Regions from separate parts of the Bacillus sp. UNC322MFChir4.1 genome, predicted to be linked through region 3. Evidence: riboswitches for the same ligand, from Rfam matches in the RefSeq annotation. Region 3 holds a riboswitch; each other region holds the start of a gene.
The links. Region 3 has a riboswitch for thiamine pyrophosphate ahead of BR72_RS23165 (MTH1187 family thiamine-binding protein). Riboswitches for the same ligand answer to the same signal wherever they lie in the genome.
Positions count from the first base shown of each region.

Region 1: linked by a shared signal. The riboswitch ahead of tenA (thiaminase II) and the one ahead of BR72_RS23165 (MTH1187 family thiamine-binding protein) in region 3 are both predicted to bind thiamine pyrophosphate.
Region 2: linked by a shared signal. The riboswitch ahead of thiT (energy-coupled thiamine transporter ThiT) and the one ahead of BR72_RS23165 (MTH1187 family thiamine-binding protein) in region 3 are both predicted to bind thiamine pyrophosphate.

Region 1 covers NZ_JQKQ01000024.1:93,361-101,147, reverse strand. The annotation lists tRNA gene BR72_RS11240 (tRNA-Ile) at 1-43, shown strand, start outside; tRNA gene BR72_RS11235 (tRNA-Asn) at 47-121, shown strand; tRNA gene BR72_RS11230 (tRNA-Glu) at 123-194, shown strand; gene BR72_RS11225 (CBS domain-containing protein) at 827-1,246, shown strand; gene BR72_RS11220 (DUF3965 domain-containing protein) at 1,511-2,662, shown strand; gene BR72_RS11210 (SH3 domain-containing protein) at 3,437-4,594, opposite strand; TPP riboswitch at 5,150-5,257, shown strand; TPP riboswitch at 5,317-5,417, shown strand; gene tenA (thiaminase II) at 5,504-6,199, shown strand; gene BR72_RS11200 (ABC transporter ATP-binding protein) at 6,168-6,911, shown strand; gene BR72_RS11195 (ABC transporter permease) at 6,908-7,660, shown strand; gene BR72_RS11190 (ABC transporter substrate-binding protein) at 7,657-7,787, shown strand, end outside.
Region 2 covers NZ_KN050810.1:278,270-286,056, forward strand. The annotation lists gene BR72_RS20500 (DUF4247 domain-containing protein) at 39-848, opposite strand; gene BR72_RS20505 (DUF4178 domain-containing protein) at 863-1,369, opposite strand; gene BR72_RS20510 (DUF350 domain-containing protein) at 1,392-1,796, opposite strand; gene BR72_RS20515 (PspA/IM30 family protein) at 2,065-2,730, opposite strand; gene BR72_RS20520 (FeoB-associated Cys-rich membrane protein) at 2,961-3,128, opposite strand; gene feoB (ferrous iron transport protein B) at 3,145-5,133, opposite strand; gene BR72_RS20530 (FeoA family protein) at 5,130-5,357, opposite strand; TPP riboswitch at 5,619-5,720, shown strand; gene thiT (energy-coupled thiamine transporter ThiT) at 5,807-6,403, shown strand; gene BR72_RS20540 (response regulator) at 6,544-7,194, opposite strand; gene BR72_RS20545 (sensor histidine kinase) at 7,163-7,787, opposite strand, start outside.
Region 3 covers NZ_KN050813.1:9,715-17,501, reverse strand. The annotation lists gene BR72_RS23180 (galactose-1-epimerase) at 1-328, opposite strand, end outside; gene BR72_RS23175 (glycoside-pentoside-hexuronide (GPH):cation symporter) at 349-1,797, opposite strand; gene BR72_RS23170 (AraC family transcriptional regulator) at 2,041-2,946, shown strand; TPP riboswitch at 2,997-3,099, shown strand; gene BR72_RS23165 (MTH1187 family thiamine-binding protein) at 3,206-3,526, shown strand; gene BR72_RS23160 (ABC transporter permease) at 3,474-4,274, shown strand; gene BR72_RS23155 (ABC transporter substrate-binding protein) at 4,271-5,263, shown strand; gene BR72_RS23150 (ABC transporter ATP-binding protein) at 5,260-6,009, shown strand; gene BR72_RS23145 (ABC-F family ATP-binding cassette domain-containing protein) at 6,422-7,787, shown strand, end outside.

The sequences.
Region 1 (7,787 bases), on a different contig from region 3:
GATAAGCGTGAGGTCGATGGTTCGAGTCCATTTAGGCCCACCATATTCCGCAGTAGCTCAGTGGTAGAGCTATCGGCTGTTAACCGATCGGTCGTAGGTTCGAGTCCTACCTGCGGAGCCATGGCCCGTTGGTCAAGTGGTTAAGACACCGCCCTTTCACGGCGGTAACACGGGTTCGAATCCCGTACGGGTCATTATAAAAAGAGTCAGCAGAATGCTGACTCTTTTTTGTAAAGAAAAATAATATTATGTATTATACCTTCCATATTCCTTCTTTGATTAATGAGCTCCTTATACATATGTTTATTTGGCTACTTTTGTGCAGTAAGAAGTAGTTGAATATAGCAATCCTACTGATGGTCGTTTCACGCTATGATAACAATTAGTATATTTTTTATTATAAATAATGAAGGATTTTGTATGGTTTTGTGTAATTAGGAAAGAATATAGTACATTATTTTATTACTAATTTATTATTTTAGCTATACTTAGGTTACAGTTTAAAGTATTTCTTTTACTAGCCTCAACTTACTTATTGCTCTGTATTTTTACAAGTTGTTTTCTGAAATCAGAACGATAAAGTTATATTTACTCTCCGTAATTCTAATGTTTTTAGAATTGATCATTATAGCAACGAATATCCAATTTATTTTATGGTTAGTAGTTAAGCATCTGATTGGGATTTTAAACAATGATGTTTCGTTTCCTTCGTTTTCTACATTTGTTTTTAGTGAGAGATGGTGTCAGGTTTACCTTTTAAGGAACTTGCGAATTGAAATGTAGAGGGTTGGAAATGCTAAGGTGTGTAAAGGAGGGTAAACGATTTATGACAACTGTTCGAGAATTGATGAGCACAAATATTGTACAATGTACACCATTAGATAACGTATATGAAGCGGCTGTAAAAATGAAAGAAGAAGATATAGGAATGATTCCTGTCGTGGAGAATGATCAAGTTGTTGGTCTAGTAACAGACCGCGACTTGGTTGTGCGGGGAATTGCAGAAAAGCATCCAGGTTCCAATCAAATTACAAATATTATGACAACAAAAATTATTTCCGTATCACCTGATGACGCTATTGAAAAGGCGACTGAGTTAATGGCACGTTACCAAATAAGAAGATTGCCAGTAGTTGAACATGGGCAACTTGTTGGAATGCTATCACTTGGTGATTTAGCAACGACTAAATATGCAGATGATCAGGCAGGCGAGGCCTTAAGCGAAATATCAGAACAAACAGACTAAAGAAAGCAAAGATGTAGTGAAGGATAAACTATTTACATGGACTCCATTCGTTTCATTCATAATCTGTGGGGGCTTCCCCGCAGATTAAATTAACTTTTTATATAATCACTTTTGACGTTTTTGTTAATAACTATTAATATATGAAAAAAATGGTATACTTATGAATATAAGTATTATATGTTATTTTGAATATAGTGATATTCATAATTAATTTAATAGCATTCAAATATTTTATCATACATATAGAAAATGGGGGGGAATTATATGGAGATTATGCAAACCGAGCCTAATTGGAACTTGGTTACGGATGCGTATGTGGAGCCGAAAAATTTTGCTGATTTACTTTCTTTGCTTATACCAGAGTATCCAAAGGGAGAAGGAAAAGAACGAACGATTCTGGCTTGGAAAGAAAAAGAATTTTATAAGAAAGAAAATTTAATTCCTTTTATTTTATATGGAATGAAAAAATTACATGATTTGCCGAAGTTTCATAAAGATGAAATGCCAACTTTAGTCCGAATTATTCGTTTATGTCAACAAGTAGGATGGTATCAACAGGCTTATGATTTTATGGTTGCAGAAGGATTAGAGGAATTCGTGCAAACATCGCTAGAGTACGAATCATGGGATGTATTTACACAAGTGGTTGCTTGGAATTATTTAATTATAAAACAGAAAGTTACGGAATTAGAAAGTAATGATGCTTTTATTTGGGAAAGAATTAAATTTAATGTAGAGTGTATTGAAAAGTATAAGACACTTTTGTCTCATAAAGAAATGATGGAGATTATGTTTCTGTTTCTTTGTAAAGAAGCAAAGGGATTATCAAAAGAGCAGTTAGATGAAAATTTAATGAAGTTGGCGATATATTGCAATACATATATTTGTGATGTATATACGTTAGATTTATTAAAAAAATATAGAAAATGTACAGATTTCTTAACATATTATGAACCAAGCCGTGCTGCTGTAGCATGTCAACGTGCAGTGATTGCACAAATGTCTGATCGCCTTAATCCGTTGAAGACAATTCATGTTGATGATTATTTATTTGTTATAAAAGAGATAATGGAGCATATATCCTTTGAATTTATAACAAAATATGAGCACTTTATTGGGAAATTACTATCATATATTCCATTTTTTGAAATGATTCAAGTTCCACAACAAATGTATTATTGTGAAGAACTTATGTTTATATGCAAAGGAATCGGTTATAAGGAGGAACTACTACGCAATTATATATTTGTTCAATTACCAAATTGTTTCCCATCCTTTATTAAACAATTTTTAAAGAATAAGCGTTATGCATCAATACATGACATTTTATTTTATTGGTGCAGTGATGAACAACGTATGAATCTAGAACATAAATATAATTTAAACTTTATTTATGAGCAATATGCATGCGGTTAAAATAGTTTTATATTTATACTAGTAAAAAACTTTTTTAGAGGCGGTCACGGTCTTTTCCTGCCACGTGCGATCATGTTTTATTCTATATTGCGGTGACTTGTATGTTGAAAAATTAAAATGATATATAGTATGTTTATTCTTATATAAGGATCTGGCTAAAAAGTCCACTTTTTAGTCAGATCCTTTTCCTTTTCGGTACGATTCAGCTCAGTAAATCGACTATTTTTATATCGAATATTGTCGAAGGGTCTTTATATCATGTCGAAGCGCCGATATATTCTAAAAAGTGGTCGATATATCGTGAAAAGCGCCGATATATTGCAAAGAATGGTCGATAATGTAAAAAAGGATTCCACATCATGTGGAATCCTTTTTTAGTAGTAAAGAAAGTAATGTCAAAGAATTGCGGCGTTATTTTCCTATTTTCCACGTTTTTTCATGTTGTTGCTTTTGTTTACGATATTCTGGAACGTATATATACTGAGATACTATAAGAAGAATAGTTATAAAAAATACTGGAAACATTGCGGAGACATGGAAGCCATTATAAATAATGCTTGTTAATAAAGAACCTATAATGAATAGTGCGGTATATATGTGTGAAATATGTCGCTTTAGTCGGATCTTGAATATTTCCATAATCACTTCGCAAGCAACAAACGCAATAATAATGTTTAATAATACAATGTTTGTGTTATAAATTAATAAGCAAAAAATTAACCCGAAAAATGCTAAATACTCAATAAGTAACGAAATATTACGTGCCATAATGCGTTACCTAACTAAGAAAGGAAGTGGATTTACAGCATTTGTTTTTTTAAGATTCCATTCCCCGTTATGTAATTCAAAATGTAAGTGTTGACCAGTTGAATGGCCTGTATTTCCCATATAACCGAGCAATTGGCCTGTTGCCACTGTATCTCCTGCTTTGACAGCTCGACTTTTCATGTGAGCATATACAGTTGTGTATAACTTCCCGTTTATATGATGAGCAACAAATACAACATTTCCGTAACTTGTAGAATAATATGATTTAACGACAGTTCCAGGTGCTGAAGATTGGATTGAAACATCTCCTGTTGCTGCAAAATCTATACCATAGTGCATTGCTCCCCAGCGTTCTTCAAATCCTGAACTTATTTTTCCTTGAGTAGGATATTTAAATACAGCTGGAATAGATGGTGTAGCTTGCTGTTTGGGTTGTTGTTGCTGCTGTTGTACTATATAATGCTGTGCGACATAGCCATATCCTGATCCATAGCGAATTTTATACCATGTTCCCAAATTCTCAACGACTTGTACTTGTGTTCCATGTGTTAAAGAACCGATAATAGCTGTATTTGTTCCTGCTCCGCTACGTACTTTTAATGTAGGAGTGGCAACAGAATAAGAATTTCCACCTTGTACAGTAATTCCTTTTACTAATGGTTGATCAGCGTTAGATAAAAACTCTTTCTTTACATAGCCGATTGTTCCATTATGTACAATTTTATACCATCCTTCTCGTTCCTCTTGAACAGTAACAAATTTCCCATTTGGTAATACAGTAATAATTTTAGATTGTGTATTTGGTTCAGTGCGAACGTTTAATACATCTGTATTTACGATATACTGATTCCCACCATCGTGTGGTTTTGTTAAAGAAATTGCTTCTTTTTTGACATAGCCAGTTTTATTGTGAGCGTAAATTTTATACCATTCATTCGTTGTTTCAAGAATTGTAACGGGAGTGTCACGTGTAATGCTGTCAATAACAGAATCTGCCCCATTAGGACTATTGTACATTTGTAATGTTTCTGTTTTTACATAACCAATTTTGGTTTTTGCTGTTTGCTCTGCTGCTGCGGTATGTACATTAGATTCTGCTATAGAGGGAAGCATAGCGGCAACTGTTACAGTAGTTGCTGTTATTGCTGCGACTTTTAAATTCATATATTCATAGACCTCCTTATGTAATAAGCTATTATGAATGAAATCATAATATAAAGCTGTTGAGTTTGTAATATATTTGTTGATTCAAGACAAGTAAATATTTTTTCTCTATATACAAGTTAAAAAATCGACTTAAGGAGAGCATCTGGATGAGCTCCTACCGCACAAGCTATGCTATATTCTGCATAGTGGCGACTTACATGTCGAAAGATTTAAATGGATATATAATAAAAGGATAGCAGATTTATAGCCGTTCTGGAAATAGATAGAAGAAATTCATTTTTTTCTGAACTTACAGTATGTTTTTGAAATATTTTCGTAACTACTCATCCATACATTTCATTTAGAAGTTTGGTAAGAGGTATTATTCTAGTGAAAATAAAAAAGGCCCTAACTACTCCTATACATAGCCAATCCCTCCCAGGCCATGAAGAAATGCTTTTCTGTCTTTTTTTCATAGAGGGACTGAGTAGTTACATATTTTCTTTTGTTTAATTCAAAATGAAAAGAGTTGCCGATGAGATATGGTGATGGTATACTGACTATGTTAAATGAATATACTGCTAGGGGAGCTAGTGTTGCTAGCTGAGAGTAGACCGATAGTCTTTGACCCTTGAACCTGATCTAGATGATGCTAGCGTAGGGAAGCAATTTGGACGATATAAATAACGTCCCCGTTTCTTTATGCATAGAAACGGGGATTTTTTCTTAACAATTTTATAGAACACCACTAGGGGTGCTTAAAAGCTGAGAGAGGTAAAAACCTTAACCCTTATAACCTGATCTAGGTGATGCTAGCGTAGGGAAGTGGAAACAACAAATGAGTTTTTCTTTTGTTTGCTGTGGCCACTTCTTATATGGAAGTGGCTTTTTTATTTGGAAACATACATACAGGAAGGGGAAGCGGAGATGACATTTTGTGAAAGACTATTTGAAAAGGTGCAACCTATTTGGGAGAAGAGTCACAATCATCCATTTGTAACAGGGATGGGAGATGGAACGTTAGAGAAAGATAGATTTCAATATTATATTGTTCAAGATTATTTGTATTTGTTAGATTACGCAAAGCTATATGCAATTGGTGTTGTCAAAACAACAAATCCAAAAGTGATGGCGAAATTTGCTGAACAAATTGATGGAATTTTAAATGGGGAAATGACGATTCATAAACAATATGCAAAACGCTTAGGAATTTCTGTTGAAGAGATGGAATCCGCAAGGCCATCAGCTATGAATCTAGCATATACAAACTATATGATGTCTGTTTCTCAAAACGGTACACTGGCTGAGCTAATTGCAGCATTGCTTCCATGTATGTGGAGTTATTGGGAGATTGGAAAGCGTTTAAATGCGATTCCAGGAGCACGCGATCATGAATTTTTTGGTGAGTGGATTCAAGGATATAGCTCTGAGGAATACGGGAATCTTTGTGTATGGTTAATTGATTTATGTAATGAAATTGTAATTGGGAAAACAGAAGAAGAACGAAATCGTTTAGAAGAGATCTTCTTATATTCCAGCCGTTTTGAATATTTATTTTGGGATATGGCATATCGTAAGGAGATGTGGGGGTTTGAAGAGCAAGAACATACTACAATTTCATAACGTTTCTTTCCATTATGATGAGAAACCGATTATAGAGGGTCTTAATGCTGCAGTACAAGAAGGGGAATTCATTAGTATTATTGGGCCAAGTGGCTGCGGGAAAAGTACATTGTTTCGGCTTATTACGGGACTTGAGAAAGAAAATGCTGGCACGATTGATGTAATGGGAACAACTCCTGTTGGCTATATGCCGCAAAAAGATATGTTACTCCCGTGGCGAACCATTATTGAAAATGCAGCTTTGCCTCTTGAATGCCAAGGAATGAAGAAAAAAGAAGCGCAAATGAAAGCACTAGAGCTGCTGGCGCAGTTTGGACTGCAAGGATATGAAAAGAAGTATCCAAAAGATTTATCAGGCGGAATGCGGCAACGCGTATCGTTTATTCGGACGTTGTTAACGGGAGGCGACCTCTTACTATTAGATGAACCGTTTAGTGCACTTGATGCATTAACGAAGGCATCTCTGCAAGAATGGTTGTTTGAACAATGGAAACATTGGCAAAAAACGATTTTGTTTATTACACACGATGTTGATGAAGCGCTGTATCTTTCTAATCGTATTTTTGTCGTAACAGAGCAGCCAATTACATCATTAACTGAGCGAGTTGTACCCCTTGGACAAGAGCGCTCTCGAAAGGATTTGCATCGCCTGGAAATGCTGGCGTTAAAAGATGAACTTATTGGCATGTTGCAAAGACAGGTGCTTGTATGAAGCGAATTATAGATTATGTTCCGGCTATTATTGTAACTGCTATTTTGCTGATTGGATGGGAAATAGGGGCACGGATTCTTGATGAAATGTACATTTTGCCGTCTCCAAGTGCCATTGTTCGAAAAATATGGGATTTGCGGGATATATTGCTTACGGTGCATTTACCAGCAACGCTTTCTGTTACAGTGATCGGCATTGTCATTTCTATCGTATTAGGCGTTGGGTTAGCGATGTTGATGAGTATGAGCTCATTTGCTGAGAAGGCATTTTATCCGCTCTTAGTTGCTTCACAAACGATTCCCGTTACAGCTTTAGCACCATTATTTGTTTTATGGTTTGGTTATTCGATTTGGAGCAAGGTTGTTGTCACAGTACTGATTACGTTCTTTCCTATTGCAGTGAATACGTATGATGGCCTTTGCAGTACGAAAAAGGATTGGGAAGAGCTTTTAATTACATATGGTGCAACAAAAAAAGATATATTTTTCAAATTGAAATTGCCGTCTGCGCTTCCCTATTTTTTTTCAGCTTTAAAGGTAGCTGTGCCATTTAGCGTGATTGGGGCAGCAATTGGTGAGTGGCTCGGGGCACAAGCGGGGCTAGGCTATTTTAGTAAACGAATGATGACACAAATGGATGGTGCGGGTGTGTTTGCGCCAATTGTTTTATTGTCATTACTCGCTATTTTCTTTGTATTACTCGTTTCGATATTTGAGAAGAAATTGATTAGTTGGAGGAAGCATTCATGAAACTAGTAAAACGCATCTTTGTGTTTACATTATTAATTGCGATGATTGCTGGGTGTTCTAGTAATTCAGCATCAGAAAAGAAAAAAGGTGAAAAAGAAGTAACTGTTATGCTCGATTGGTACCCAAA
Region 2 (7,787 bases), on a different contig from region 3:
AATCCCAAGAAGCATCTACTCCGCTCCTTGGGATTTCTTTATCTTCTCTTCGTAATTTTCCCAGAACCGCCAACCTTCGTTTTAGGGGGAGATGTATTCTTTGGCGGACTTTTAATCGATGATTTTGGCTTCACATCTGCCCCGCTAGAATCCCCTGGTGATTTAATAATCTTCCCTTTATTCTCTGTAGAAGGCGGTGTATTTTGCGTGCCTTTTTCCGTAATACTTCCCGAATCACCTACTGATGGTTTTTGCTCTACTTTATCACTTCTTTTAATGATAGAGCCTTTACCTTGTTTCGTAATAGGCGGCGGTGTTTTCTTTTCTTCTTTTGTAGGTGGTCGTTGCGTAATAATCGGTTTATGATTTTGTCTGTCCGTATACCCGCGGTAGTCGCCATGATACGATCTTCGCGAATCGAATATATCATTTAATATACTTGCCAAAATATATCCTTCTAAAAAGGATGGCTGATAATTTTGACGGACAAACTCTTTATTGCTGATTTCAATTAATGTGTCAGATGGCTTCTCTTTATCCTTCTGAAGGTTATAGATTTTATCAGAATACACAAGGAACATCTGATTTTCGTCTTCTTTAGACGCTTGTTTTGGTTCCTGTTCGTCAATTAATTCTTTAGCAACTTGAGGAACTGATTTATTGGCAGCCCGGTATACATAAGATTCTTGCTTACCGTCTCTCGCAACTGATTCCAACGGGTAACGATCTTGAATCGACTTTTCATTTTGACATCCCGATAAAGCAAAACCTGCAATTCCAAGTAACATAACAATAGCAAGTATAGGGATTGCGAACGATTTAATCATGGAAAACAATCGGTTTGACATGATTGTGCCCCCCCTTACGTTGCTCTTATAATTTGTACATCAGCTGAAAGGATTGATTCTCCTTCATACATCATTGTACGTCCATCTTGCCACTCAACGCGAAGCAGCTTTCGATTATCCGATTGGAACTCCCATACGTATTGTTCATCAGATACTGCAAATGGTGTTTTCCCCATGACGACAACACGCCCGTCATATCGCTCTTCCAGATGATATTTAATATCGTCCATTTCAATTGTCGTTGGAATTTCATCGATTGAATCTAATCGTCCATCAATAGGCGCATATAGTTTATAATACGTATTTTCACGATTTTCAATTTTTAAATACCGAATGGTTCTTCCATCTTGTAATGTTAAAATCATTTCATTTCGAGAGTGCATGCTTGTTTTTCCAATCACTTCATACATGACTAATGAAACTTCAATCATGTCCCCAGGGGCTAACGTGAGTACCGTCTTCTCAGGTTTAGCAGGTTCCGGACTTTTTATTATATTTTTAATACGTTTAAATAAACTCATTGACCTACCCATCCTTTTCTCGTTATAGACATGCTGATAAAATAAGGGCACCGACAATGTGCAACGAACCTGCTAATACAGCATGCGCCACAAACCCTTGCTTCGTTCCCTCATCTAAATCTAAATTAACTGTTTTTCGCAAAACAAGTTCAACAAACATTTCTACAACTAATAAAATTACAAAAGAGATCGCTGATGTAAGTAATGCTTGCCATAGATCGTTTGATTTTGCAATCGACTGCGATAAAATATATCCTTGCGCAAACAACTTCATCGCAAAGCGTGTCGTAACCGCCATATTTCCTTTTTTAATTTCTTCTAAATCTTTATATTTAGTAAAAAGTGAATCAATCCACATTAGTATAAATAAAAGAAGAGCACCTGCGCCAGTCCATACGAGCATGGCTAAAATATTTATCCCTGTCATTAAAGAACCACCTCTGAAAAAATAATAGAAAACCGACATGACTTCCTTCTATCACATGTCGGTTCTCTTGTCTATTTTCTATTCCTAACATATAAATCGCAGCTATGCAGCAGTGCAGCATAACCTGCTCTCGCTTTCTCCCTTTGTTTGAAACTTTGCAAGTGGCAGGAAAAGGCCCTGACCGCTTCTACGCACGGCTAGTTACTCTCGCCCACCTTAAAAAGAAAACGGTTTTCATGTCAGTTTTTTAACTTGTATTTCATATAGATTATTTCTCGTACTGCTTCATAATACGAGCTAATTCATCATCTACAACTGAGTTTTTGTTTAAGCTCGCAAATTCATCATCTAATGATTTTTCTTTTTTATAAATTTCTCCGCTCGCTTCTGCTTCCGCTTCTAATTGAAGAGCTTTTTCTTCCATGCGGCTTAAACCTGCTTTTGCTGTATTCGCATCAAAACCAGACATTGCCTGATTAATATTCTTTTGTGCTTTCGCTGCGTTTACACGCGCTACAAGCGTTTCACGTTTATTTTTTAATTCTGTTAATTGCTTACGCATCTCTTCTAATTTCATGCGAAGATTATCTGCAGCAGCTTTATTTTGCTCATAGCTCGCTTTATATTCGTTCATTTTTTGTTCTGCAGTTTGCTTTTCTTCTAAAGCACGACGTGCAAGATCAATGTTATTTGCTTGAACAGCCATATGCGCTTGTTCTTCACGTTTCTTTACAAGTGCTTCTTGCTCTTCAAACAACAATTTAAATTTTTTCTCAAGTGCAATTTGTGCTGCTACACTTTTCTCAGCTTCTTGTACATCCTCTTGCATATCACGTAAATACTGATCCGTCATTTTAACTGGATCTTCCGCTTTTTCAATTAATGAATATACATTTGACATCGTTAAATCTCTTAATCGCTTAAATACAGACATTCTAATTCCTCCTAATAAATTGCTTCATATTTCAAATTCAGTACTCGGAAAACCTAAAAATCTTCCTTTACAGTAAGAATATTCATTCTTTAAACCTATGTATACATTATATCAAAAATAAAGTGCACTCACATCTTGTTTTGCAAATATACAAGCGATAATATGACATTCCCATCATAACTTATAAAAAATATATTAAAAAAGCTTTGCGAGATCCGCAAAGCTTTTTTCTACTTATTCACAACTTGTTCCATATTCGGACTACAAACCTTTGACTGACATGATTTATTCAGAGAACATGCTGCACATTTCCCTTTTTTGCTTCGCTTTACGAAGTTCATTAGCGTATATCCTGCATATCCAAAAATGACAGCTCCAATTACAATATTGACTATCATTATGATACATCTCCTTTTAGAATCCGAGCATGGATCCAACTTGGTATATTACTAGTGTTAATACGTATGCAACCACAAGTGGATACACAACAGAGAAAATCGTCCACTTTAGAGATCCTGTTTCACGGCGAATAACCGCAACTGTCGCTAAACATGGTACATACAGTAAAATAAAGAACATAAACGAATATGCTGATAATGTTGTGAAATGCGTACCGATTACGTTTCCTAATACATCTTCTTTCACAGAATAAATAATTGCCATTGTAGAAACAACAACTTCTTTTGCTAAAAATCCTGTTAACAGAGATGCAGCTGCTTGCCATGTTCCAAAACCAAGCGGCGCAAGAATTGGAGCAAATAATCCACCGATCATCGCTAAGAAACTATCTCCCATCCCTACATCGAGTCCAGATGGCCCAGCATAATTTAATAACCAAATTACAACAGAACCACCAAAGATAAATGTACCTGCTTTACGTACAAATCCTTTTCCTTTTTCCCACGTACTGCGCCATAACGTTTTTAGTTGCGGCACACGGTAAGGCGGAAGTTCAATGACAAAAATAGACTTCTCTTCTTTTAAAACCGTAATAGACATAATTTTTGTAACAAGTAATGCCAGAATAATACCAATGAGATATAAAGAAAATACAACAGCTGCTTGACTATTCGGGAAAAAGACCCCTGCAAATAGTGCATATACAGGTAAACGGGCTGAGCATGACATAAACGGTGTCACTAAAATCGTAAGCAGCCTCTCTTTCTCCTGTTCAATCGTCCTCGCAGCCATAATGCCTGGTACATTACAACCAAAACCGATAATCATAGGAATAAACGCTTTTCCGTTTAGTCCAAAAAACTCCATCACACGATCCATTACAACGGCAATACGCGCCATATATCCGGAATCTTCTAGTAATGAAATGAAGAAGAACAATACGAAAATTTGCGGCACGAATACTAATACCGCACCAACTCCTGCAATAATTCCATCTGTAACGAGCGCTTGAATAAACTCAGACGCACCAATATTCGTAAGTCCTGCTGTTACCCAATCTGTAAATGGCCCGCCAACAAACGCATCAAATTGATCCGATAAAGGCGTTCCAATCCACGAAAACGTAACTTGAAAAATTAAAAACATGATTCCTAAAAAGATTGGTAGTCCCAAAATTTTATGCGTAATTAATTTATCAATTCTTTCCGAAAAAGGAATACTTCCTTCTTTTTCATTACGAATCACACTTGTTTTCAACTTTTCAATATACGCTGCACGTACTCCGTATATATGCTGTTCTAGCGTAACATCTAATTCTTCTTCTACTGCAGAGCGAATTGCTACAAGTTCGTTATATACATGCGACTTGGCAATTTCTTTCTCTACCACTTCGTTATTTCCTAAAAATTGAAGCGCAAGCCATCTTGCATGCTCATCATTTTCGCGCTGCAATTTCTCCATAACGCGCTGGATTCCTGTCTCGACCGCTTTACCATATGAAAGAACAAACGGTTTCTGCCCCGCCTTATCGCCTTTATGAAGAGCAGCTAATAACTCCTCGCATCCTTTTCCACTTCTTGCGATAACAGGAATAACTGTTACACCTAGCGTTTCAGATAGCTTCTTAACATCAATCGTAATCCCGCGTTGTTTTGCCACATCAATCATATTTAAACCGATAGAAAGCGGTTTTCCGAATTCTAACAATTGTAATGTTAAATGCATATTACGTTCAAATTGAGAAGAGTCCACAATATTTAACATATGATGAAATTCTTCTGTTAATAAAAATTGTGTAACAACTCCCTCATCACGGGATACAGGATTTAAATCGTATATACCTGGTAAATCTATTAACATTCCTTGCTTATCTTTTAACTTACCAATCTTTTTTTCTACGGTTACTCCGCTCCAGTTCCCAACGTATTCATAAGAACCAGTAAGCGCATTAAACAATGATGTTTTTCCCGTATTCGGATTTCCTAGCAAAGCAACCTTGTTCACGCTAATTCCACCTTTATCATTTTCGCATCACAATGACGAATAGAGATTAATTGTCCACGGCATTCTAATGTACATGGACCATTAAGCATTGCCTTTTGTTTTAAACAAAGCTCGCAGCCCTCAGAAAATCCAAATGAAGCCAAACGGCGTTTTAACAATTTATCAAGAGATTGTAAATCTTTTACACGTACTTTTTCATCTATACTCATATCAACTAAGTTCATAAATTATCCCCCTCAAAAGATAACGATAATTATTATCAATACCAATTATAACATGACTCTCTGAAAAAACACTATACAATATACCGTGAATTTATTACTATTTTTTGTACAATTCCATCTTATTTAACATAAAAATCGTTGTTATGCATGGCCAGTCGCCCCTCCCTAAAAAGAAAGGGGTTTTTATTTCAACTTATATATAAATTAAATTTGCCATTCTTATCCATTGTTATTACAATGGTAGTAACAATCTAAGAATCTCGTTGTCACAGGGGGAGCCACGTCGCTGAGAGGGAACACTTTGTTCCGACCCTTAGAACCTGTTAGTTAATGCTAACGTAGGAATTGTGCAAACATATATACATAAGTAGTGATTTTCAATTTGTGTATTTTCATCCCCCTATGATAAAGATTCTTCTTTTGTAACTTGGATGTAGGGGGATTTTTACATGCGTAATACAAATTTACAAGCGATGATAGAGGCGGCGATTCTTGCAGCATTTGCGTTAGTCATCGACATTTTGCCATTATCTATTAAACTTCCAACAGGCGGTTCTATCTCGTTTGCGATGATTCCAATTTTTATTGTTGCTTACCGCTGGGGATTTAAAGCGAGTTTCTTAAGTGGTCTCGTTTGGGGATTATTACAAATTGTCGCAGGAGATGCATCTATTTTTACGCCGGTACAAGCGTTTATTGAATACTTCATCGCCTTTGCCTTTATTGGCTTTTCTGGATTATTTCATGCACCAATTCAACAAGCAATTGCTAATAAACAAAAAGCAAAAGCAATCATGTATGTCATTATCGCTGCGTTTATTGGTAGCCTAGCTCGTTATTTTTGGCACTTCATTGCTGGCTTTATTTTCTTTGGACAATATGCACCAAAAGGACAATCAGCTGTTTTATATTCCTTTATCTTTAACGGCATCACAATGATTGGTTCTTTCGCAATGTGTGCGGTTCTACTTGTCGTTTTATTTACAACAGCACCGCGCTTATTTATGAGCGCGAGTATAAATACAAGCAAAAAAAAGATTGCTTAATCAGCAATCTTTAGAGTCTCTAAGTATTTCGGAAATAACTATAATATAACGAAACAAAAATCCCATTTTTCTAAAGTGGGATTTTTGTGTTGTTTCAAATCAGCGAAAGAAAAAAATCTTTTATAACAAGCATTATCCCGTCATATTATATGTATTAAATTATACTTTATGGCATATTGAACAAGTTCACTTTTCTTAGAAAGATTAAGTTTGTTCAACATTCTCGTCTTATGGGTATCAACCGTTTTTATACTGATCGTTAATTCCCCAGCGATTTCAGACATTGAAAAACCTTGAACAAGAAATTTCAATACCTCTCGTTCACGTGGACTTAAAATTACATATGGATTTCGAGAATCCGTTTCGTTTTGCATTTTTTTTAACATAGTTGAAATTTCCTTTGGACGGAGGTATATGTACCCATCCATAACAGAATCAATCGCATTGTATAATTCTTCATCGACAGCCGCTTTAGGGACGTAACCTGAAGCTCCCGCGTTCATGATTGATGTTATATAATCCTCATCTTCATGCATGGTAAGCACGATGACTTTCGCTTGTTCATAGCGTAATTTAATTTCTGTTAAAACTTGAATTCCATCTATGCGTGGCAAAGATATATCTAATATCAAAATATCGGGCCTTAAATTGTCGTAAAGCCTTAGTGCTTCAAATCCATCAGCAGCTTCACCTACAACCTTTAATGATGGCCTTTTTTGTAATAATAGTTTTAAACCAGCTCTCATCAAAGCGTGGTCATCAACTAACATTATGCTGATTGTCTTTTCCATCTTGATCCCCTTCTCTCTGTTTTAATGGGATAGACACACTAACTTCCGTTCCACCGTTATTGTGAGTTCTAATCAAAAATGAACCTCCTAATAATTCTGCTCTTTCCTTCATTCCATATATTCCGATTCGATTTTGCTGGCGAGCTTTTTCAAAATCATCCTCATTTATACCGTGACCGTTATCATGGATGTTCAACAAGATCGAACAATCTCTTATCTCCATATTAATCGTAATCTCAGTCGCTACTGTATGTTTCACTACATTGGTAAGACTTTCTTGAACAATTCGGTATAGTGCTACAGCAATATGACTATCTATGACGAAGGCGTCATCATCAGGAACGTGTAGAGTTACCGTAAGAGCGCATTTTTCTTCAAACTTTCTTACGTATTTCCTTAATGCAGGAATTAATCCCATATCATCAAGGATCGGTGGCCTTAATTCTACTGCTAAATCTCTAATTTCTCGTAAAATACCGGCTGCTGTCTCTCGACTTGCATGAAGTAGCTCCAGTTGCTCGTCATCTTTAGCTTCATTAGCCAAAATACGCATTGTAACCATTAAAAAAGTTAGGGCTTGGCTTGTTTCATCA
Region 3 (7,787 bases):
TACCTTCGAATCCTGGGGTACCGCCATGTAAGGTGTTGCCGGTTGTCTCATCAATTTGTACTTTATAGATATCCTTATCAATTTGAAAAGTTCCATTTTGAATTCGTCCAGCTACTCGTCCAATTGAGGCACCAATATATAAATCTTTTTCAAAATATTCCTTTGCTGTATCAAAACCAAGCACGAGCTCACGTAGACCATTCGTTGTCGGTACCTTTAAACTCGTAATGCGAGCACCTAAATCTGAAACAGTTAATTGCAAGCCGTTCAGATTGTTAATCGTGATCATCGTATAACCTGCACCGAAATCTTTTGTTGTAATATTCATTTTGACTCTCCTCTACTCCTTTATTTAGAATGAGCAAGTGCAGCACCTTCAGTTGCTTCCTCGCCATGATTTAGCTTTGCTTCTAGTTCTTTGACGATTTGAGCATGTTTTTTCTCAGTTAATGTGATCTTCCATGCGAAAATGATAGCAGAGAAAATCATGAGTGCTGCTGGGAGGTAGAACGCATACAGATGAAACGTTGAAATACCGTCTGCAGTAATGTCTGCTGCTGTGGCATTGCCAGTCATCCCAGAAGCAACAGCTACAAACCCAACGATTCCGTTTGATAAAGCTCCGGCAATTTTATCGAGTAATGGACGAATTGATAAAGTCACAGCTTCGTTTCGGGTACCATTTTTCCATTGTCCATATTCAACTGAGTCGGTAATAGTCATCAAAGCTGAAAGAAAAATGAGCTGCTGAGGGAAGTAGAAGAGCACCAATCCCACAATAACCATTGGTAGACTTGTACCAGCTAAGCCAAAACATACGTATGCCAAAAGCATCATTACAATCCCGCCAATATAGACAAAACGTCTTGAAATTAATTTCGTGAGCGTTGGGAAAAGTGGAACGGCAATTAAGCCTAATACAGCTGCAATTAATCCCACAATCCAGAACTCACCTGAATTTCCTAGAATATATTTGAAGAAGTAGAATAACACAGCAGTAGTTGCAACATTGGCAATCGCATATGCAATATATGAAAGTGCTAACCACATCAACTGATCGTTTTTAGCGATGGCTTTGAAAATATCTTTAATGCCTGCCTTTTCTTGTTGTTGACGAATTACGCTATCATTTTCTTTTGTACCAAGTGCTGTAATAATTGCTGTTCCACCAGAAATAACAGCAGCAATCACGCCAAACCAAAACCAACCAGAAGCCCCCTGAGAATGTTCACCAGTCATCAAGAAAGTAAAGAACGTAACGATTGGTACAACTGCTAGTGTAGTCCCGTTTGCCCCAAGTGATGATCCAAGTCGCGCAAATGTTGCCAATTTTTCTCGTTCCTTAGTTTCAGTGCTTAACGCTGGAATCATCGACCAAAAAGCAATGTCCTTAAATGAATAAAAACTATCGAGCAAGATATAAACAATTGCAAATAAAATGATGAACAGTGTAGTATTATGAATTGCAAGACCGAAGAAATTAGTAAATATACATACAAGAAGGATAGAACTAACTAAACCACCAATGACTAACCAAGGCTTAAATTTCCCGAATCTCGTTTTTGTGTTGTCAATTATTCCTCCAATAATCGGATCAAAAATAATTTCTACCAATCGGATTACTACGACTAAACTCGTAATAATTCCAATCATTTTTGCAGTCGTTGCTTTATCAGCTCCAGTGAACATCGCACTCGTAACAAAGACCATAAAATAGGTGCTCAAAGTTACATAAAATATGTCATGACCAAATGCACCTAAGGCATAGGAAACACGTTGTTTTAATTGTCCATTCATTTTTATTCCCCTCTTTTTGAAAAAAAATTTTAACAACAATTAAGAAAGCGCTTGCAAAGTTAAGTGTAAAAAACTAACGAACTCCATTCATGTCCTTTCGGTGGTTTTCTTTTTCATGTATAGTTTAACAAGAAAACGCTTTCCGTTTTATATCGTTTTGTGACCTTGATTTAACCTTTTGTTGCATTTCTTCCTTCAAAAGGCAGCTTAGGTTATAGTAATCACGAAGAGGGGGAGAAGCTCATGGAACAAGCAATCTTTATTAAAAAAGAACAGCATCACTTCTCAGGCGAACTTTATTTTGATTTTTGTGGTTTTTCAAAAACACTGCCTTTTCATACTTTTGGACCAGCTGTACGTAACAGCTACATTATTCATGTCGTGTTGGATGGAAAAGGAACGTACTATATAAAAGATGAAAAATATTCATTGCAGAAAGGAAATATTTTTCTCATTCCTCCAGGGGAGTCGACCTTTTATCGCTCGGATGGAGAAGAACCATGGTTATACGCGTGGCTGTCATTTGGCGGGAAGGTCGCAGAGGAAATTATTCATTATTCGAGTTTTAAAGAAGATAACTACTCTGTTACCGCAACTAACATTCAACAATATTCGGATATTATCTTGGAGTGTATGAATTACTCCCAGGGTACATTAGAAGATGAATTAAAGTTGAATGAGCTGACCTATCGTTTTTTAAGATTATTACTTACAGATGGCGGCGAATTCTCACCATCTGTAAAACAAAAATTTTCACGACTCGCGATTGAAGCGATGACATATATTGGAGAACACTATGTAGAGGAAATTACAGTAAGTGATGTGGCAAATCATCTTGCGGTCAATCGAAGCCATCTTTCGCGGGTCTTTCACAGTCATTTCGGGATGAGCATGAAGGACTGGCTTTTAAGGGTGCGCATTAATCACGCAGCGTATTTACTTTCAATGACAAATGAATCGGTAGAAAACATTTCTTATCAGGTGGGTTTTCGCAGTTTAGTAGTCTTTAGCCGCATATTTAAAAAAGTGACTGGAGAAACACCTACGCATTATCGAAAACGTATGTCGAAAGAGAATTTCCAAACAATCTCTTTATCAAGCTTGAAGTTCTTACTTGATGAACAAGAAATTATTTCACGGGCCACTTAGGAAAAATAAATTTGTTTGTTCATAAAAATAATCCATGCTACAATGAAAACGAATTGAAACAGGGGAGCCTATGTGGCTGAGAGGATGTAACAATACATCGACCCTTAACCTGATCTGGATAATGCCAGCGTAGGGAGTTGTATCAAGAATCGTAGCAATTGTTATTCTATGATAACTTGTATATAAAGCTTTCCTGCTTTGCGGCAGGAAAGCTTTTTCTTTTTGTATGAAATTTATTTAATATGGGGAGGAATTTAGTATGTCACAGCAAGTTACAGTTTCATTTTCAGTTGTACCACAAGCGAAGCATAAAGATGTATATGCGGTTGTAGATAAAGCGATTGAAGTTGTTCAGCAGTCAGGTGTGCGCTATGAAGTTGGCGCGATGGAAACGACAATGGAAGGGGATTTAAACGAGCTTCTTGATATTATTAAACGTGCGCAGCAAGCTTGCATCGATGATGGGGCAGAAGAAGTGGTTACTTCTATTAAAATCCATTATCGCCCAAGCACAGGCGTAACGATTGATGAAAAAGTATGGAAGTATCGTGAAGAATATGAAAAAACAGAAGAAATCTAATATAGCAATTACGACAATTTGGCTGTTCCTTCTCATCGCAATATGGGAAGGAGCAGTTTCGATATTCCATATTGAACCGTGGATTTTGCCGAAGCCGTCTGCAATTGTACATGAACTTATCGACATGAAAGATTTACTACTTCCCAATACAGTGCAGACTTTGCAAGAAGTACTTATCGGGTTATTTTTTGCCATTATACTTGGAACGAGCATTGCAATTATTATGGATGTGATTCCGTTATTCCGTGTGTTAATCAATCCGCTATTAGTAATTTCACAAACAGTTCCGATTGTTGTACTTGCACCTTTATTTATTATTTGGTTTGGCTACGGAATGCTGCCAAAAGTAATGGTTGTTATTCTCGTATGCTTCTTTCCCGTTACACTTAGTATTTTAGAAGGTTTTCAAACGGTAGATCAATCCATGCTAAAGCTGCTGCAAACCATGAGGGCAAGTAAGTGGCAAGTCTATCAAAAAGTAAAATTTCCAGCAGTATTGCCATACTTTTTTTCGGGATTAAAAATTGCTGTTACATATAGCGTAATGGGAGCCATTATTGGGGAATGGCTTGGTGCAAGTGAAGGTCTAGGTGTTATGCTGACAAGGGCAACAAAATCCTTTTTAACAGCTCGTGTGTTTGGAATTGCTGCTGTTATTGTCTGCGTGACGCTACTGTTGTATTTTATTGTTGAATTTATGGCAAGACTAACAGCACCGTGGGTTTACAGAAAGGATGGGAGAAAATGAAAAAAGGGTTAAAAGTGTTATTAGCAGCTTCGTTATTATTTACATTTGCAGGCTGCTCAGCAGGCAAGAAAGAAGAAAGTAAAGAGAAAAAAGTAACAGTAGTATTGGATTGGTTTCCAAATACAAATCATACTGGTTTATATGTAGCAAAGACGAAAGAGTATTATAAAAAACAAGGGTTAGATGTAGAAATTATTCAGCCAGGTGAAAATACGTCTGCTGAACAAATGGTAGCATCAGGTAAAGCTGATTTTGGTGTAAGTTATCAAGAGAACGTAACAACAGCAAGGGTTGAAGATATTCCAGTTGTATCAATTGGTGCGGTTATTCAACATAATACATCTGCATTTGCATCTTTAAAAAAGGATAACATCACATCTCCAAAAGCATTTGAAGGAAAACGATATGGCGGTTGGGGAGCACCGGCTGAAGAAGCGACATTAAAAACAGTTATGGATAAGCATCAAGCAGACTATAATAAAGTGCAAAAAGTTGTGCTTGGACAAACAGATTTCTTTAAATCGATTGGCCGTGATGCTGATTTTGAGTGGATCTATTATGGCTGGGATGGTATTGAAGCGAAGAGAAAAGGCATTGAGCTGAACACGATTATGTTAAAAGATTTAAATCCAGCATTAGATTATTATAGTCCTGTTATTATTACTAGTGAAAAACATGTAAAACAAGATAAAGACTTTGTGAAGAAGTTTATGAACGCAACAACAGATGGCTATAACTTTGCAATTAAAGAACCGAAAGAAGCAGCGGATATTTTAATTAAAAATGTACCGGACATTAATAAAGAGCTTGTACAAGAAAGCCAAAAATGGTTAAGTACGAAATATCAAGATGATGCGAAAGCGTGGGGAGTACAGAAGGAAGAAGTATGGACGAATTATATGAATTTCTTATATGACAATAAAGTCATTAAAAAGAAAATTGATGTGAAAGCGGCCTTTACGAACGAATTCCTTCCGAATGAAAAATGAGCGGACTACAAGTAAAAGACGTTACGAAAACATTTGATGAGAAAACAGTGCTAGAGCATATGAACGTTGTGGTTCAAGAGGGTGAATTCGTTTCTTTTGTTGGACCAAGTGGTTGCGGAAAAAGTACGTTATTAAACATTATAGCTGGCATTGAACAAGCAAATGATGGAGATGTGATTTACGAAAACCAATCCGTTATGAATCGAAACATTGTGAGCTATATGCCGCAGCAAGATCTCTTGCTTCCATGGCGTTCAGCCCTTCATAATATTGTATTACCGTTAGAAATTGAAGGACAATCGAAAAGAAAGCGATTAGAAATTGGTATGGAAGCATTACGGCAATTTGGACTTGATGAATATGCAGATCATTATCCAGACGCGTTATCAGGTGGAATGCGGCAACGTGTTAGCTTCTTACGGACGTATTTATGTGATAAACCGATTATGCTTCTTGATGAACCCTTTGGAAAACTAGATGCATTTACAAAAATGGAAGTGCATAGCTGGTTATTAGAGTCATGGCAAAAAGGGAAACAAACGATCATAATGGTTACGCATGACCTAGACGAAGCGATTTTGTTATCAGATCGCGTCTTCATTCTGTCACAGCAACCTTCAACAATTGTCGGCGAAGTGAAAGTGAACTTGCCGCGCCCTAGAACGATGGACATGTTAACGTCAGAAGAATTAAAAGAAGATAAAACAGAGATATTGAAAATACTAGCTCCTTATATGAGGAAATAAAGCATTACCCCTTAACGGTTTTTGATACTATTAACTGTTAAGTGGTTTTTTGTTAGATTCTAAGCAGGAATTTTAACAAATTTGCAGAATTTAGCATATGATAGAATAAATGTATGATTTTTGTTTATTCTATATACAAATAATAATTTCTAAAGAGGTGAAAGGATAAGATGACTTTATCAACTGTTCTTCAAATGGTTTTGGCTTGATAAGGGAGTAGTCTGCCCATTTTTTGAGTAAAAGCCAACCGAAAGACAGTAGATAAAGAACCTTATTCCTTTTTTACGATAATAATTTGTAATGGATAAGGTGTGTTTACCTTATCCATTTTTACGTTTAGCGAATTGAATATTGTTTTTTTGTACTGTTCTCTCGTTTGGCTTTAGATGTAAAGCGAAAAGGAGAGAGTAAAATGAGTATGTTATCAGTTGAAAATCTTACCCATATGTATGGGGATAAAATAATCTTTCAAAATATTGGTTTTCGATTACTTCGAGGTGAGCATGTTGGTCTTGTAGGGAGCAACGGAGCGGGAAAATCAACGTTACTGCGTATATTATCAGGAGAGTTACTTCCTGATAAGGGAGCGATTGAATGGTTTCCTCAGATGAAGATCGGTTTTTTACAGCAACATATAGATTTGCAGGCTGGCACAACGATTATGCAGTATTTACAAAGTGCCTTTGCTCACTTGTATGATATCGAGAATAAGATGCTGCAAATCGCAGAGAAAATGGCAACATGTGATAACCTGGAACAATTGTTAGTGAAATACGGAGAATTACAAAGTGTACTTGAGCATTCTGATTTTTATCATGTTGAGGAAAAAATCGAAATGATTGCTACGGGATTAGGAATTTTAGAACTTGGTATGGATCGCGATGTGGCACAACTAAGCGGCGGCCAACGCACAAAACTGTTATTAGGAAAATTATTATTAGAAGAGCCGCACGTTTTATTACTCGATGAACCAACAAACTATCTTGATAACGTGCATATTGAATGGCTTATGGGTTATTTGAAACATTATGAACACGCTTATATTGTCGTTTCGCATGATGAAAGGTTTTTAAATGAAATTACGAATGTCATTTATCATTTAGAACATAAAGGACTGAAACGCTATATCGGCAATTATCAATCATTCATAACAAACTATGAGCAACATAAACAGCAATTACAAGTCGCGTATGATAGGCAACAAAAAGAGATGGAAAGACTAAAGAACTTTATTCAAAAGAATAAAATTCGTAAAGCGAAACAAGCAAAGAGTCGTGAGAAAGTATTAGCAAAAATAAATCAAATCGGAAAACCAACTTCTGCACTGCAACCGCGCTTTATGTTTCAGGTGCACTTGGATCCAGTTAGCCGAATTTTAGAGACTAAAGATATGCAGATTGGTTATAAAGAGCCTTTATTCAGCCCCATTGATTTACAAATAAAGCGCGGTGAAAAAATTGCAATCGTCGGCTATAACGGGATTGGGAAAACAACAATGTTAAAAACAATGCTTGGGTATTTGCAGCCGTTAAGTGGCACGGTGCAAATAGGAGAGCGAGTAAACCCGGCGTATTTTGCACAAGAGGAATTTGCTACGGAGCAAACACCGCTTGAGGAAGTATGGTCACTGCGGCCGGATATGACGCAAAAACAAATTCGGCAATCATTAGCAAGATGCGGCTTAACAGAAGAGCACATTTTACAGCCGCTTTGTTCTTTAAGCGGCGGAGAACAAACGAAAGTACGTTTATGTGAGTTAATGTTAACAGAAAGTAATG